One region of the Paeniglutamicibacter sp. MACA_103 genome, then DNA from elsewhere that is predicted to be linked to it. Evidence: riboswitches for the same ligand, from Rfam matches in the RefSeq annotation. Region 1 holds a riboswitch; each other region holds the start of a gene.
The links. A riboswitch is a leader RNA that binds a small molecule or an ion and turns the genes downstream of it on or off. The one in region 1 is predicted to bind S-adenosylmethionine.
Positions count from the first base shown of each region.

Region 1 (3,268 bases):
CCGCCTACATCGTGGGGCTGGTGACCATGCTGTTCACCGCCTTCAGTTATGCCCAGATGTCCCGGGCCGTGCCCCAAGCGGGATCCGCCTACGCCTACACCCAGCAGGCCTTCGGCGGAACTGTCGGCTTTGCCACCGGCTGGACCCTGATGCTCGACTACCTGTTCATCCCGATGATCAATTTCCTGCTCATCGGGATCTACCTCAACACGCAATTCCCCGCGATTCCCGCCTGGGCGTTCTCGCTGGTGTCCCTCGTGCTGGTGCTGGGCCTGAACATCATCGGCATCAAGTTCATCGGCCGGCTCAGCGCCACGGTGGTCGCCTCCTCGGTGCTCATGATCGGCATCTTCGTGGCCCTGGTGCTCAACCAGGTCCTCAACGCCGATGCCCCCAGCCTGTTGGCACCCTTCTCCTTTGGCGCCGACGGCCTGGGCCCGATCTTCTCCGGCGCTGCCATCCTCTCGCTCTCGTTCCTGGGATTCGATGCGATTTCGACCCTGTCCGAGGATGCGAGGAATCCCGGCAAGTCGATTCCCGCCGCGATCGTGCTCACCACCTTGGCCGGCGGCCTGATCTTCATCGTCGTGGGCTGGGCCGGGGCACTGATCCACCCGGACCACACCACCTTCGCCGACCCGGATGCCGCGGGAGTCGAACTCATGGCAGGGGTCGGCGGTTCGGTGCTCACCGCGATTTTCGTGGCGGTCTACGTCGTGGGGTCGTTTGGCTCGGCCATGGCCTCGCAGGCCAGCGTGACCCGAATCCTGTACTCCATGGGCCGCGACGGATTGCTTCCGCGCCGCATGGGCATGCTCAACCGCCGTTTTTCCACCCCCGTCTACGCCACCCTCGTGGTCTCCGCGGTGTCGCTGACCTACCTCTTTGTCAGCTTGGAGACTGCGGCCTCGGTGGTCAGCTTCGGGGCCCTGGTTGCGTTCTCCATGGTGAACCTTTCGGTCATCAAGACCTTCTTCATGGATGCGAAGGAGCGCGGTGCCCGCTCGGTGTTGCTCTACCTGCTCATGCCCCTGGTGGGATTCGCGCTGACCATTTGGTTGTGGACCTCGCTCTCCGGCGTCAGCCTCGTGGTGGGACTGGTGTGGTTCGCCGCAGGAATCGGCTTTTTGGCCATCCGCACCAAGGGCTTCCGCACCACCCCGCCGAAGCTTTCCTTCGAGGACTGACGCCGACCCGGAAATGCCGCCCGCACGACGTTCCGGCATCGTGCGGGCGACACCGCCGTTTGCGGGGCGGGACCTTCTAGTCCAGGTGCCGGTCCTGCCAGCTGCGCATGGTCCAGCGGGATTTGGCGGCCGCATCCAGTGTCACCACGCCGGTGTTGGCCAGGGGCGTCGGACGCAGCAGGCCGGGGTCGAAGTTGGTGCTCCTGGAGGCAAGCCAGGTCACCAGCATGGCTGCGTGGCTGACCACCACAAGCTTCCCCGTCCCCGCTGCGCGGGCCTGCTCGATGACCACGTTGAAGCGCTCCAGCGCCGTGTGTGCATCTTCGCCGCCGGCAACCTTGGCTGCCAGGTCGCCGGAGAGCCAGCGGAAAAACACGTCGCGGTAGGCCAGCTGGGCCTCGGGGTCGTTGCGCATTTCCAGTTCTCCGGCGGAGATCTCGCTCAGTCCCGCATGCTCGGCCAAGATCAGGCCGCGCGACTCGGCCAGGGGCGTGGCGGTCATCTTGGCCCGCAGCAACGGCGAGGAGAAAACCGCGTCGACATCCTCTCCACCGAGCCGCTTCACGAGTTCCCGAACCTGCGCCAGTCCGGTCTCGTCCAGCGGGGCGCCGGGGGCCGCGGTGTCCAGGGCCTGCGCCACGTTCGAGGCGGTCTGCCCGTGGCGGATCAAGATGAGTCTCATTCATTCACTCTAAATCGTCGCCGGTGTTTTGGTACGATGAAACCAGCTTCACGAGATGTGCGCCAGCCATGGGCTCCGACCCGGCGCACACACCAACCCCATGCTTCACGGGTGGTTCGGATGACGAAGCGGTCCTGGCAGCAGCCGCTGCCCTGGGGACAAGAGCACACGAAAGGCGCCGCCCCTTGCGCAATCAGTCACGTTCCACCGACACCTGTACCTCGTTCCACTCCGGACACCGCACCAACCCCCGCGCCATCAGGAGCCTCATGGCCCGCCCCACGCTGTGGGCCCCCGCGGACGTCGAGGTCGCGATGTCGATGGCCCACGGACTGACGCTGCACGTGTTTGCCGGCGGGACCCACCACCAGGTGTTCGCCCACGACCTGCCGGAGATCGCCCACCTGCTGCGCATTGCGCCGCGCCCGGCCCCCGGGCTGTCACTGGGGCGGGTCAATTTCCACAACAGCGCGATCGCGCTTCCCGCGGACCCGCGACACAGCGCCGGGTTGCGCTACTTCTCGTTCAGCACCGAACCGCTGTCGGCCTGCAATTTCGAGCGCGACGAGGCACTGGCCCGGGACTTCGAGTCCCTCACGGCCGACCTGCAGCTGTCCTAGCGAAAGATCGGATCGGCGGCGTAGCGCGCCAGCGCTTCCTTGTTGCCCGGGCTCAGGCGCAACAGGCGCTGTTCGTCGACGGAAAAGAACGCCAGGGTCGTGGCGGCGCGCACGCACACCCCACCGTCCACGGGATCGTGGAACTCGTAGCTGATGTCGAAGCTCGCGCCCTTGATGGTGCTGATCCACAAATCCACGTGCGCCGGGACGTTGCGGTAGTCCAGCGGCTTGAGGTAGCGGACCCGGTGCTCGACGACCAGGATCTGCGTGTTCTGAGGGACCGTCGAGAACAGGTCGACCTGGGGCATGATGCCGGGCTTTCCGGTGCCGCCGGGCACCCCGAACCCGGCAATGCGGGCCTCTTCCATCATGCGGACCAGGTTCACGTTGTTGATGTGGCCGTACGCGTCCATGTCCCCCCAGCGCATGGGGACCTCGACGCGGATCTTCTGTTCGGGCATTCAGTCGATCCTTGCCTGGTCATCGGGGCAGATGATGCCCAGCGCCTCCAGCTTCTGGGCAATGCGCGCCCCGTCCGGCTCGTAGACCCAGGGCACCCCGGGGGTGGAGTTCAGGATCCCCTGGCTGCGCCCGCCGGCCAGCACCGCCTCGGAGGGGGTCAGCTGGCGGATGACGATGGCTTCGACATGGCGGGGATAGCGGCGGGCGAATTCGGCGTAGAGATAGGGGTCGTGTTGGCCGTCGTCGCCGATCAGCAGCCATTTCATGTTCGGGAATTCGGCTGCCAGGCGGCGCAACTGGTCGGCCTTGTGCTGCAT
Region 1 is NZ_JBIXLN010000003.1:27,673-30,940, reverse strand. It holds gene ACIPVK_RS02010 (APC family permease) at 1-1,187, shown strand, start outside; gene ACIPVK_RS02005 (histidine phosphatase family protein) at 1,264-1,869, opposite strand; SAM riboswitch class IV at 1,916-2,040, shown strand; gene ACIPVK_RS02000 (hypothetical protein) at 2,055-2,489, shown strand; gene ACIPVK_RS01995 (acyl-CoA thioesterase) at 2,486-2,950, opposite strand; gene ACIPVK_RS01990 (App1 family protein) at 2,951-3,268, opposite strand, start outside.

Region 2 (3,268 bases), on a different contig from region 1:
CAAGTACTTCAAGGTCCCGGGCATCGCCATCACCGAGCCGTCCCCCCAGCGCACCCCGGTGATCTACCAGGCGGGTGCTTCATCGCGCGGCATCAAGTTCGCCGCCTCCAACGCCGAGTCGGTCTTCGTCACCAGCCCGACCCGCGAGATGCTCAAGGCCACCGTCACCAAGATCCGCGACGCCGCCGAAGCCGCAGGCCGCGACCGCCACGACATCAAGATCTTCGCGATGCAGACCATCATCACCGACAAGACCTCCGAGCTGGCCCAGGCCAAGTACGAGGACTACAAGTCCTACGCGGACATCGAGGGCGCCCAGGTGCTGATCTCCGGCTGGATGGGCGTGGACCTCTCCGAATACGGACCGGACGACGTCATCGGCGAGAACGTGAAGTCCAACGCCATCCAGTCTTCGGTGGAGACCTTCCAGAAGGCCAGCGGAGATTCCGGCAACCCGTGGACCATCCGCCAGCTGGCCGAGTGGGTCGGCGTGGGCGGCTTCGGCCCGATCACCGTCGGCTCCGGTGCCGAGGTTGCCGAGAAGCTCATCGACTGGGTGGACTACACCGACGTCGACGGCTTCAACCTGGCCTACGCCGTCACCCCGGCAACCTTCGAGGACATTGTCGAGTACGTCGTTCCCGAGCTGCAGGCCCGCGGCGCCTACAAGACCGAATACACCGAAGGCTCGCTGCGCCACAAGCTGTTCGGCGAGGGCGACCGCGTCAAGGACACCCACCGCGCGGCGAACTACCGGTTCGCCACCGCCCGATCCGTTTAAGCGGCAGGGCCGCCCGCGAAGTGACGTAGCCCGGCCACGATTGCGCGCTTGGAGGTTGCCGGCACGCATTACGTTGTGGCGGCCACATGCGTGACGAAGAGGTTTTCGACGCATTATCAACATGACGCCACGGTGCGGCAAGCCCGGGATGTTTTCCGCTTCATGTTCTGACTTGTGACGCTTCGTGAAGCGAATCCTGCCCCAAATCCGTTCTCTACGTCGATTTGTTTCGCGCGGAGGGTCTTTCCGTTGGTCATATCGAAGATCCTGCGACACACTTGAATTGTTCGAGGTTGATATCCAACCAATGCGAACACACACCATCCAGAGCGGCTGAGAGACCTGGCTCGTTGACGCCGCAGCAACCACTCCCGTCATTGGGATCCGGTGCTACCGCCAGGACCGATGGAGATAGCCAAACTCTGCGCGGTCCGCCGAATACTGTTTTGTCCTCAGCAGGTATTCGACTGATTAGCCATGTCGCGGCGTTCCTCGGGTGAACCGAGAGGAGTAGGGCATGATCAGCATTCAGGACGTGTCAACCGTTTTCCCTCCGGCGGAGGCACCCTTCACTGCGGTGGACAAAGTCTCGCTGGAGATTCCGCGAGGCTCGATACAGGGAATCATTGGGTTCTCCGGCGCCGGCAAATCAACGTTGCTTCGCAACATCAACCTCCTGGAGCGCCCAACGAGCGGTCGCGTCGTGGTTGACGGAACGGACCTAACATCACTGGGCGACGAGGAACTGCGCAAGGCGCGGCACCATATCGGGATGATCTTCCAGCACTTCAATCTCCTGAACAACCGCAACGCCGTGGAAAATGTTGAGCTCAGCTTGAAGTTCGCGGGCGTGGCGAAGAAGGAACGACGTCGCCGAGCCCATGAAGCCTTGGCGATCGTTGACCTGGCCGACAAGTCCAAGTCGTATCCGGGTCAGTTGTCAGGGGGCCAGAAACAACGCGTCGCCATCGCCCGCGCGCTGGCGACCGAGCCCAAGGTGCTGCTTTGCGACGAGCCGACTTCGGCAGTCGATCCGCGGACTACGGCTTCGGTGCTGCAGTACCTCTCGGACATCAACGCCCAGCTGGGAATCACCACTGTGATCGTGACGCACGAAATGAATGTCGTCAAAGCAATCGCCGACAACGTTGCAGTCATGGAAGACGGCCGGGTCGTGGAGCAATTCGATATCTCCGCGCTTGAGGATTCCGCGTTTACGCCAGCGACCGCCATCGGCCGGTACCTCATCTCGGATGACATCTCCCTGGACCGCAAGCGCCCGGTGCGCAACGTCGATTCCGCAGCAGCCGATACCCCTTCGAAGGAGGCTTCCCTTGTCTAAGCTAGCCGGAGCCGTCAGCGTTCTGACATCCACGACGAATGGCAGCGGTGCCGCGGCCTTCGACCTCAACCGTGTTATTGAACTTTGGCCCGAAATTGCAGCCGCAATTGGCCAGACCTTGGCCATGCTCGTGGTCTCCATTCCGATCGCCATCCTGGTGGGAACCCCGTTGGGTATTTGGCTATATTCGATGGCTCCACAAGGACTCCGTCCCCGGCCGAAGCTTCATCGGATTGTTGATGGATTCGTCAACACCATGCGCTCGTTCCCATTCCTCATCCTGTTGATTGCGATTATTCCTTTCACAAGGTTTGTCGTAGGCACAACCATCGGAACGGCAGCCGTAATTGTCCCGCTGACAATCAACGCGATTCCCTACTTTGCTCGATTCGTCGAACAGAACCTCACGCAGCTCGGCAGCGGCGTCGTTGAAGCCGCGCGGGCCATGGGCGCAACCCGCGGCCAGATTGTCCGTGACGTCTTGCTCGTTGAAGGAAAGCCCGCGCTCATTGGGTCGATCACCATCATGACCGTGAGCTTCATCAGTTATTCGGCAATGGCTGGTTTGGTCGGCGGCGGCGGTATCGGTGACTTCGCCATTCGCTACGGCTACTACCGCTATGAAACCGGAATGATGATCGTCGCCATCGTCCTGATGATTCTGATGGTCCAAATTGTCCAGATCTCCGGTACCCGCATCGCGGCCCGCATGGACAAACGCCAGTAAACATCGCCCTTCCCTCACCGACCTGCTTCGTTTGGAGACACCCCTGTCATGAGTACTTCTCGGCGGCCACGCCTGCTTTTGAGCGCTTTCCTGATGAACACCACCAGCCACATCCTCGGTGGCCAGTGGCGTCACCCTCAGGCTCAGCAGCATCGTTTCAATGAACTCAAGCTTTGGGTCGATCTGGCAAAGGACTTGGAAGCCGCGAAGTTCGATGCAATCTTCCTCGCGGATGTGGTTGGTCTGTACGGAGACCACGACGGTGGCTGGGCATCGCACATCAAACGCGGGCTCCAGGTGCCATCCAACGATCCGCTCGTGCTCGCTTCGGCATTGGCGGGGGTTACCGATGAGATCGGCCTTGCCTTCACATCCTCGGTAATCCAATCCGATCCGTTCCAGCTGGCAAGGCAGCTCT
Region 2 is NZ_JBIXLN010000062.1:7,272-10,539, reverse strand. It holds gene ACIPVK_RS19970 (LLM class flavin-dependent oxidoreductase) at 1-781, shown strand, start outside; SAM riboswitch class I at 1,099-1,193, shown strand; gene ACIPVK_RS19965 (methionine ABC transporter ATP-binding protein) at 1,299-2,123, shown strand; gene ACIPVK_RS19960 (methionine ABC transporter permease) at 2,116-2,850, shown strand; gene ACIPVK_RS19955 (NtaA/DmoA family FMN-dependent monooxygenase) at 2,899-3,268, shown strand, end outside.
Region 2: it holds a riboswitch for S-adenosylmethionine, as region 1 does, so the genes downstream of both, ACIPVK_RS19965 (methionine ABC transporter ATP-binding protein) here and ACIPVK_RS02000 (hypothetical protein) in region 1, are expected to answer to the same signal.

Region 3 (3,268 bases), on a different contig from region 1:
GAGTCGCGCTTGGCCGGGTCGGGGTTGGAGAAGAGGAACTCGTGGCTCCACGACGCCTGGGTCAGGTAGCCGCCGGTGGTGTGGACCAGGCCCTTGGGCTGGCCGGTGGTCCCGGAGGTGTACATGATGAACAGCGGGGTCTCGGCGTCGAAGGCCTCGGGGACGTGCTTGGCGCTTGCGGTGTCGACTGTCTCGTGCCACCACACGTCGCGGCCCTCGGTCCAGGCGATGTCGGTGTGCCCGGTCCGGTTGATGACCAGGACATGCTCGATCGAGTTGTCCCCGGAGACCGCCTCGTCGGCGTGCGCCTTGACAGGGACCGCGGTTCCGCGGCGGAACTGGCCGTCGGTGGTGACCAGCAACTTTGCCTTGGTGTCCTCGACGCGGAACTTCAGCGCCTCGGAGGAGAAGCCGCCGAAGACCAGCGAGTGCACCGCACCGATGCGGGCGCAGGCCAGGGTGATGACAACGGTTTCCACGAGGACCGGCAGGTAGATGACCACGCGGTCGCCCTTGCCGATGCCCAGTCCCAGGAGCGCGTTCGCGGCCTTGGACACCCGGTCCTGCAGGTCCTGGTAGGTGACGGTGGTCCTGTCACCGGGCTCGCCCTCGAAGTGCAGGGCGACCTTGTCGCCGCGTCCGGCCTCCACATGGCGGTCCACGCAGTTGTAGGCGGCGTTGAGCTTGCCGCCCTCGTACCAGCGCAGCTCGGGGCCGCGCCGGGCCTCCGGGTCCACGCCGGTACTACTGTGGATGGTGTGCCACTGGTCGGACCAGCTCAGGCGACGCGCCGCGGCATCCCAGAACGCGAGGCGCTCGTCCTCGCTCCACGAGTTTTCCTCGGCAACGGCAGGGAGCGCGGGCAAAAGGGTTTCAGGCATTTTGTTCTCCATCGGTTCTGGCGTTAGCACTTCACCGCTAAGCGGTGGTTGCTGCGGCGTTACAGAGCCAGATCTCTCGGCCGCTCGGGATGGGTTGTTCCATCCATCAAAGTCGATTGCTTGTCACAGGAGCAAACCCGCCGTAATGTGACGGAACGTTCGATGGGATGGTTCTCTTGGATTGGCAATCAAAGAATCTTCGCGTGTGACGAGAAATTTCGAATCGAAATGCCGAGGGGATTTCGAGCTGCCGCAGGCGCGCCCGGCCGCGGCGGTGCCCGGATGGCGCCACGTAGTTACGCCATTGTCCCAATGGTTGTATGGCGGGGTGGCCGTAAAGGCGGGCGCGTCGCACCTCGGGAATCGCATCGAATGAATGGTCCGAAGAATGCCGCGAGCCCGGTCTTTCCCGTGGGCACGGCAAGGTCCGGCACGGCCATCCGGCCCGTGTTGCGGGCTTCAATTGTGACGAACCGGGTTGTCACTGCCTCGCCGGGGCGTGTAGAAATATGACCAACAACCATCCAGAGCGGCCGAGAGATCTGGCTCCATGACGCCGCAGCAACCCCTCCCCTTAATTGGGCGGTAGGTGCTCACGCCAGGACCGATGGAGATAATTCATGCCTGTCGATTCCTTTGCCAATACACACGATGTCGAAGCGGACCCCAATATCTTCGGCGCCGTCAACCTCGACGCCTTTACCGGGGACACCCCCGCCCGGCACCTGCTCAAGCTCACTCCGGGCGTTCCCCTGAACGGTCACTATGACGAGCTGGCCGAGATCTTCCGCCCGGTCTTCGCCAAGATTGCCGCCGGGGCCAGCGAGCGCGACGCCAACCGGACCCTGCCCTTCGAGCCGGTCGGCTGGCTGAACCGGGTGCGGTTCGGGGCCCTGCGCATCCCGGTGGCCGAGGGCGGCTACGGGGCCAGCGTGTCCGACTTGTTCCGCCTGCTCATTGAGCTGGCCGAGGCCGATTCCCAGGTGGCGCACCTCTGGCGCTCGCACATCGGCTTCGTTGAATCCGTGTTGCTGCTTCAGGACGATGCGTTGCGGCACCGCTGGGTCGAGCGCATTGTTGCCGGGCAGATCGTCGGCAATGCCTACACCGAACGCGGCGGAAACCGGCTGGGCACCCTCAACACCACCATTGCCAAGCAGGGCGAGCGCTGGATCCTCAATGGCGAGAAATACTATTGCACCGGCACCATCTACGCGGACTGGGTCGCCGTCGCCGTGGCCCACCCCGCACGCGCAGGCCGGCAGATCGCCGTGGTCTCCACCCAGCATTCCGGGGTCAAGATCTTCGACGACTGGGACGGATTCGGGCAGCAGCTCACCGGCACCGGCTCGACCACGTTCGAGAACGTCCCGGTGGACACGATCCTTCCCGACGAGCAGCAGGTCAACGACCCGGAATCCGCCATCTTCCAGCTCGTGCTGCTCGGGGTCCAGGCCGGAATCACGCGCGCCGTGCTCAATGATGTCCGCTCGTCGGTCCAGGCCCGCACCCGGTCCTTCAGTACCGGGACCGGTGTTCCGGTGCGCGAAGAGCCCCAGGTGCTGCAGTTGGTGGGCGAGATCTCGGGCACCGCATTCGCGGTCGATTCCATCGTCCTGGCCGCCGTGGCGGAGATCGAGATCGCGCTGGCCGATGCATCGCTCAGCCAGGCCGAGAGGTTTGCGGTGTGTGAACTCGCCGCGGACCGGGCGCAGGCCGTCGTCCAGCCACTGGTGCTCTCCGCGGCGACCAAGCTCTTTGACGGGCTGGGCGCCTCGGCGACAGCCAAGGGCTGCAACCTGGACCGGCACTGGCGCAACGCCCGCACCGTGGCCACGCACAACCCGGCGATCTACAAGTCGCGCATCATCGGCGACTACGAGGTCAACGGGACGGCACCCCAGCAGCTGAACGCCATCGGCGACGTGGGCGCAACCAAGGTAACCGGCGTTCCCTAGAACGCCGCCCGCTGCCCCAAACGAACGACTTGATCCGCGCAACGCCGGATCCACAAAAACCCAACACCTCGCGAAGGACAAACATGAGCACGACTCCCGCCCCACGCCAGATCCTCTTCAACGCCTTCGACATGAACTGCGTGGTGCACCAGTCGCCGGGCCTGTGGCGCCACCCGGACGACAAGGCCTCGACGTACAAGACCCTGGGGTACTGGACGCACCTGGCCAAGGTGCTGGAAAAGGGCAAGTTCGACGGACTGTTCCTCGCCGACGTGCTGGGCACCTACGACGTCTACAAGGGCACCAACGAAACCCCGCTGCGCACCGGCGCGCAGGCCCCGGTCAACGACCCGATGATGCTGGTCTCGGCCATGGCCGCGGTCACCGAGAACCTCGGCTTCGGCGTCACCGCGGGCACCGCCTATGAGC
Region 3 is NZ_JBIXLN010000062.1:10,817-14,084, reverse strand. It holds gene acs (acetate--CoA ligase) at 1-881, opposite strand, end outside; SAM riboswitch class I at 887-977, opposite strand; SAM riboswitch class I at 1,399-1,495, shown strand; gene ACIPVK_RS19975 (acyl-CoA dehydrogenase family protein) at 1,502-2,839, shown strand; gene ACIPVK_RS19970 (LLM class flavin-dependent oxidoreductase) at 2,923-3,268, shown strand, end outside.
Region 3: it holds a riboswitch for S-adenosylmethionine, as region 1 does, so the genes downstream of both, ACIPVK_RS19975 (acyl-CoA dehydrogenase family protein) here and ACIPVK_RS02000 (hypothetical protein) in region 1, are expected to answer to the same signal.

Region 4 (3,268 bases), on a different contig from region 1:
CGCCGCAGACAGTACCCACCACCCACCCAATCCACAGCACTGGAGGTGCATCGTGATCAGCACAAGTGAAAAGCACGTCATCGAGGAACCGGTGGCGACCACCCAGACGAGCGAGGACGGGTTCTTCGTCGTGGACGTGGTGGACATCCGGCGGGAATCCGAGTCGGTGCTCTCCCTGGGCATTGCCCGCCCGGATGGTCTCGCCCTGCCGGACTGGGGTCCGGGATCGCACGTCGACGTCATGCTCCCCAACGGGCTGCTGCGCCAATACTCCCTGTGTTCCGCCCCCGGGGACCCGCGCTGGCGTTTGGGGGTGTTGCGGGAGCCCGCCGGCCGCGGCGGATCCGCCTACATCCACGACCAACTGAAGCCCGGCGAGCAGCTGCGCGTCAGGAGCCCGCGCAACAACTTCGTGCTCGGGCCCGCAGCCGAATACGTGTTCATCGCCGGCGGCATAGGCATCACGCCCATCCTGCCCATGCTGCGCGCGGCCGAGGCCTCCGGGGTACCGTGGCGCCTTGTCTATCTGGGGCGCAGCCGCAGCTCCATGGCCTTCACCGGCGAACTGGCGCAGTACGGCGAGAAGGTCCACGTGCACGCGGACGATGAGTCCGGGCTCTATCCCCTGGGTGGGCTGCTCGGCGACCCGGCGGCGGGATTCCACGCCTACGTGTGCGGCCCCGGCCCGCTACTGGACTACATCGCCACGCTCACCTCCGGTTGGCAGGACCCCGCACGGTTCCACTTCGAACGCTTTGTCGCCGACCCGACCGCGAGCGCGCCCGCCGCGGGAGACCATGAATTCACCGTGGAGACGACCGAGGGACTTGAAGTGCAGGTTCCGGTGGGCACCAGCATCCTCACCGCACTGGAAGAAGTCGGGGTGCGGGTGCTGAACTCCTGCCGGGAGGGCATCTGCGGGACCTGCGAGACCCCGGTTCTCTCGGGGGAGATCGACCACCGCGATTCGCTGCTCAGCGATCAGGAGCGGGAGGCCGGCGACACCATGATGATCTGCGTGTCGCGCTGCAAGGGCGGGCGCCTGGTGCTGGACATCTAGCACCCTGCCCCCCGGGCGTCAGGCGCGCAGGCGGAAGAACGAACTGCCGACCAGCTCGTGCGCCCCGGGCAGCAGGACCACCAGCAGCTCGGGGTTGAACTGGCCCTCGACGGGCCCGTGGCCCTCCAGGGCCGCCGAGAGCTTGTGCGGGGCCAGCGCCTCCAGCAACCACTCGTCGGGACCGGCACCCACGTGTAGCAGGTCGGTCTCGGCATCGAGGTTGAGCCAGGCGGTGATCCAGTCGCCGGCGAAGCGCGGCAGCGGGTTCGCTGTGGGGGATGAGGTCAGGGTGGGGCTGTACATGAAGTGCACACGTCCTTGGGGTTCGTTGTCCTTGCCCCTCCGCGCGGGATGCGCGACGGGGCCGCTTCGTCATCCGAACCACCCACCGTGCAACTATGGGGTTGGTATCTGGGAAAGGTCGGAGCCTTGCCTTGCGGCAGCCAGAATTCGTGAAGCTGTACCAACCCTACGGCGAAGCGGGGACACTTTGCCAGCGCGGGCGTGCGGGGAGCAACAAACGGTCATCTGTGACGGGGAGTGCCCCTGCCTTCCCGAAAGGGGTTCACTTCACCGTCGGCATCGGCTCCTGCTGGGTGATGCAGTGGATGCCGCCGCCGCGGGCGAAGAGCTCGCGGGCATCGACGCCCACCACCGTGCGCCCCGGGTAGGCGTCGGCAAGGACGGCAAGGGCCTTTTCGTCGTTGGGGTCGTTGAAGGTGCAGGCCACCACGCCGTCGTTGACGACCAGATGGTTGATGTAGCTGTAGTCCACGAACCCCTCGGCGTCGCGCAGCGTCGCCGGTGCCGGGACCTCGATGACGGTGAATTCGCGGCCCTGCGCATCGGTGGCGCCGTGGAAGGATGCGGCGATTTCCCGGCTGACCGCGTAGTCCGGGTGCTCGGGGTCCTCCTGCATGTGCACCAGCACGGTGCCCGGGGAGGGGAGCGTCGCGGCGATGTCCACGTGCCCGCGGGTGCCCAACTCCTCGCTGTCGCGGGTCAGCCCGCGCGGGAGCCAGTGCACCTTGGCCGCGCCCAGGGTGCGCGCGAACTCCGCTTCGACCTCGGCCTTGGTGATGCCGGGGTTGCGCCCGGGATCCAGCTGCACGGTCTCGGTGGCCAGCACCGTGCCCTGCCCGTCCGTGTGGATGCCGCCGCCCTCGTTGACCAGGGTCGAGGCGACGCGGGGCACGCCGGCCCACTCTGCCACCCGCTTGCCGATCAACGCGTCCTTGTCCCAGGCCGCCCAGTCCTGGGCGCCCCAGCCGTTGAACACCCAGTCGATGGCCGCGAGGCCGCCGTCCTCGTCCGTGACGAAGGTCGGTCCGATGTCGCGCATCCATGCGTCGTTGAGTTCGGCCGTGCGGATCTCGATGCGCTCATCGAGGTAGCGTGCGGCAATTTCCACGTCCGCGGGGTCCACCACCATGATGACCGGTGCGAACCCGGCCACCGCGTGGGCCACGTTGGCCCAGGTCGAGCGGGCCGCGTGCGCCTCGGCCTCGGTGTCGCCCAGCGTGTATCCCTCGTGGGGGAAGGCCATCCAGACGCGCTTCTGGGCCGAGGTCTCGGCGGGCATTGACCAGCTCATGATGCGTGCTCCTGCAGGGGTCGGTGGTGCGCGAGGCAACAGGGCCCGGCAAGGGGCACATGGGATCGGCGTCACACTAAATGAATGTCGTTCGTTTATTATGGCGGCTGCGCGAGGCATGCGCAAGGGGTGCCCCGTGAAACGCACCGGGCCCGCCGGCCGGCGATTCCGGCGGCGGGCCCGTGGCTGGGCTGGCGTCCTAGGCCATGGCGCCCTGGAGGTCCGCGGCGCGGACTGTGGGGAAGTCGATGTCGACCGCGGCGGCCTTGTTGTAGAAGTTGGTCAGCGTGTTCAGTGCGACGGCGGCGACGATCTCGCCGATTTCCTCGTCGGTGGCGCCGGCGGTGCGCACCGCGGTGAACTGCTCCTTGGTGACCGCGCCCCGGGTCTCGAGGATGGCGGCGGCGAACTTCAGCACTGCGTCGGTCTTGGGGTCCGCGGCCCGGGCACGGCGGGCGTCGAGGATCTCGTCCTTGCCCAGTCCGGCCTGGTGGGTGCCGGTGTAGGTGTGGACCGAGAGGCAGTAGTCGCAGGCGTTGGCCTGCGCGGTGGTCAGGGCGAGGCGTTCGCGCGTCACGGCGTCCAGGGCGCCGCCGGCCAGAGCGGCGGAGAGG
Region 4 is NZ_JBIXLN010000010.1:81,696-84,963, forward strand. It holds gene ACIPVK_RS06855 (aminotransferase class I/II-fold pyridoxal phosphate-dependent enzyme) at 1-56, shown strand, start outside; gene ACIPVK_RS06860 (PDR/VanB family oxidoreductase) at 53-1,060, shown strand; gene ACIPVK_RS06865 (hypothetical protein) at 1,079-1,363, opposite strand; SAM riboswitch class IV at 1,386-1,518, opposite strand; gene ACIPVK_RS06870 (agmatine/peptidylarginine deiminase) at 1,626-2,654, opposite strand; gene ACIPVK_RS06875 (carboxymuconolactone decarboxylase family protein) at 2,854-3,268, opposite strand, start outside.
Region 4: it holds a riboswitch for S-adenosylmethionine, as region 1 does, so the genes downstream of both, ACIPVK_RS06865 (hypothetical protein) here and ACIPVK_RS02000 (hypothetical protein) in region 1, are expected to answer to the same signal.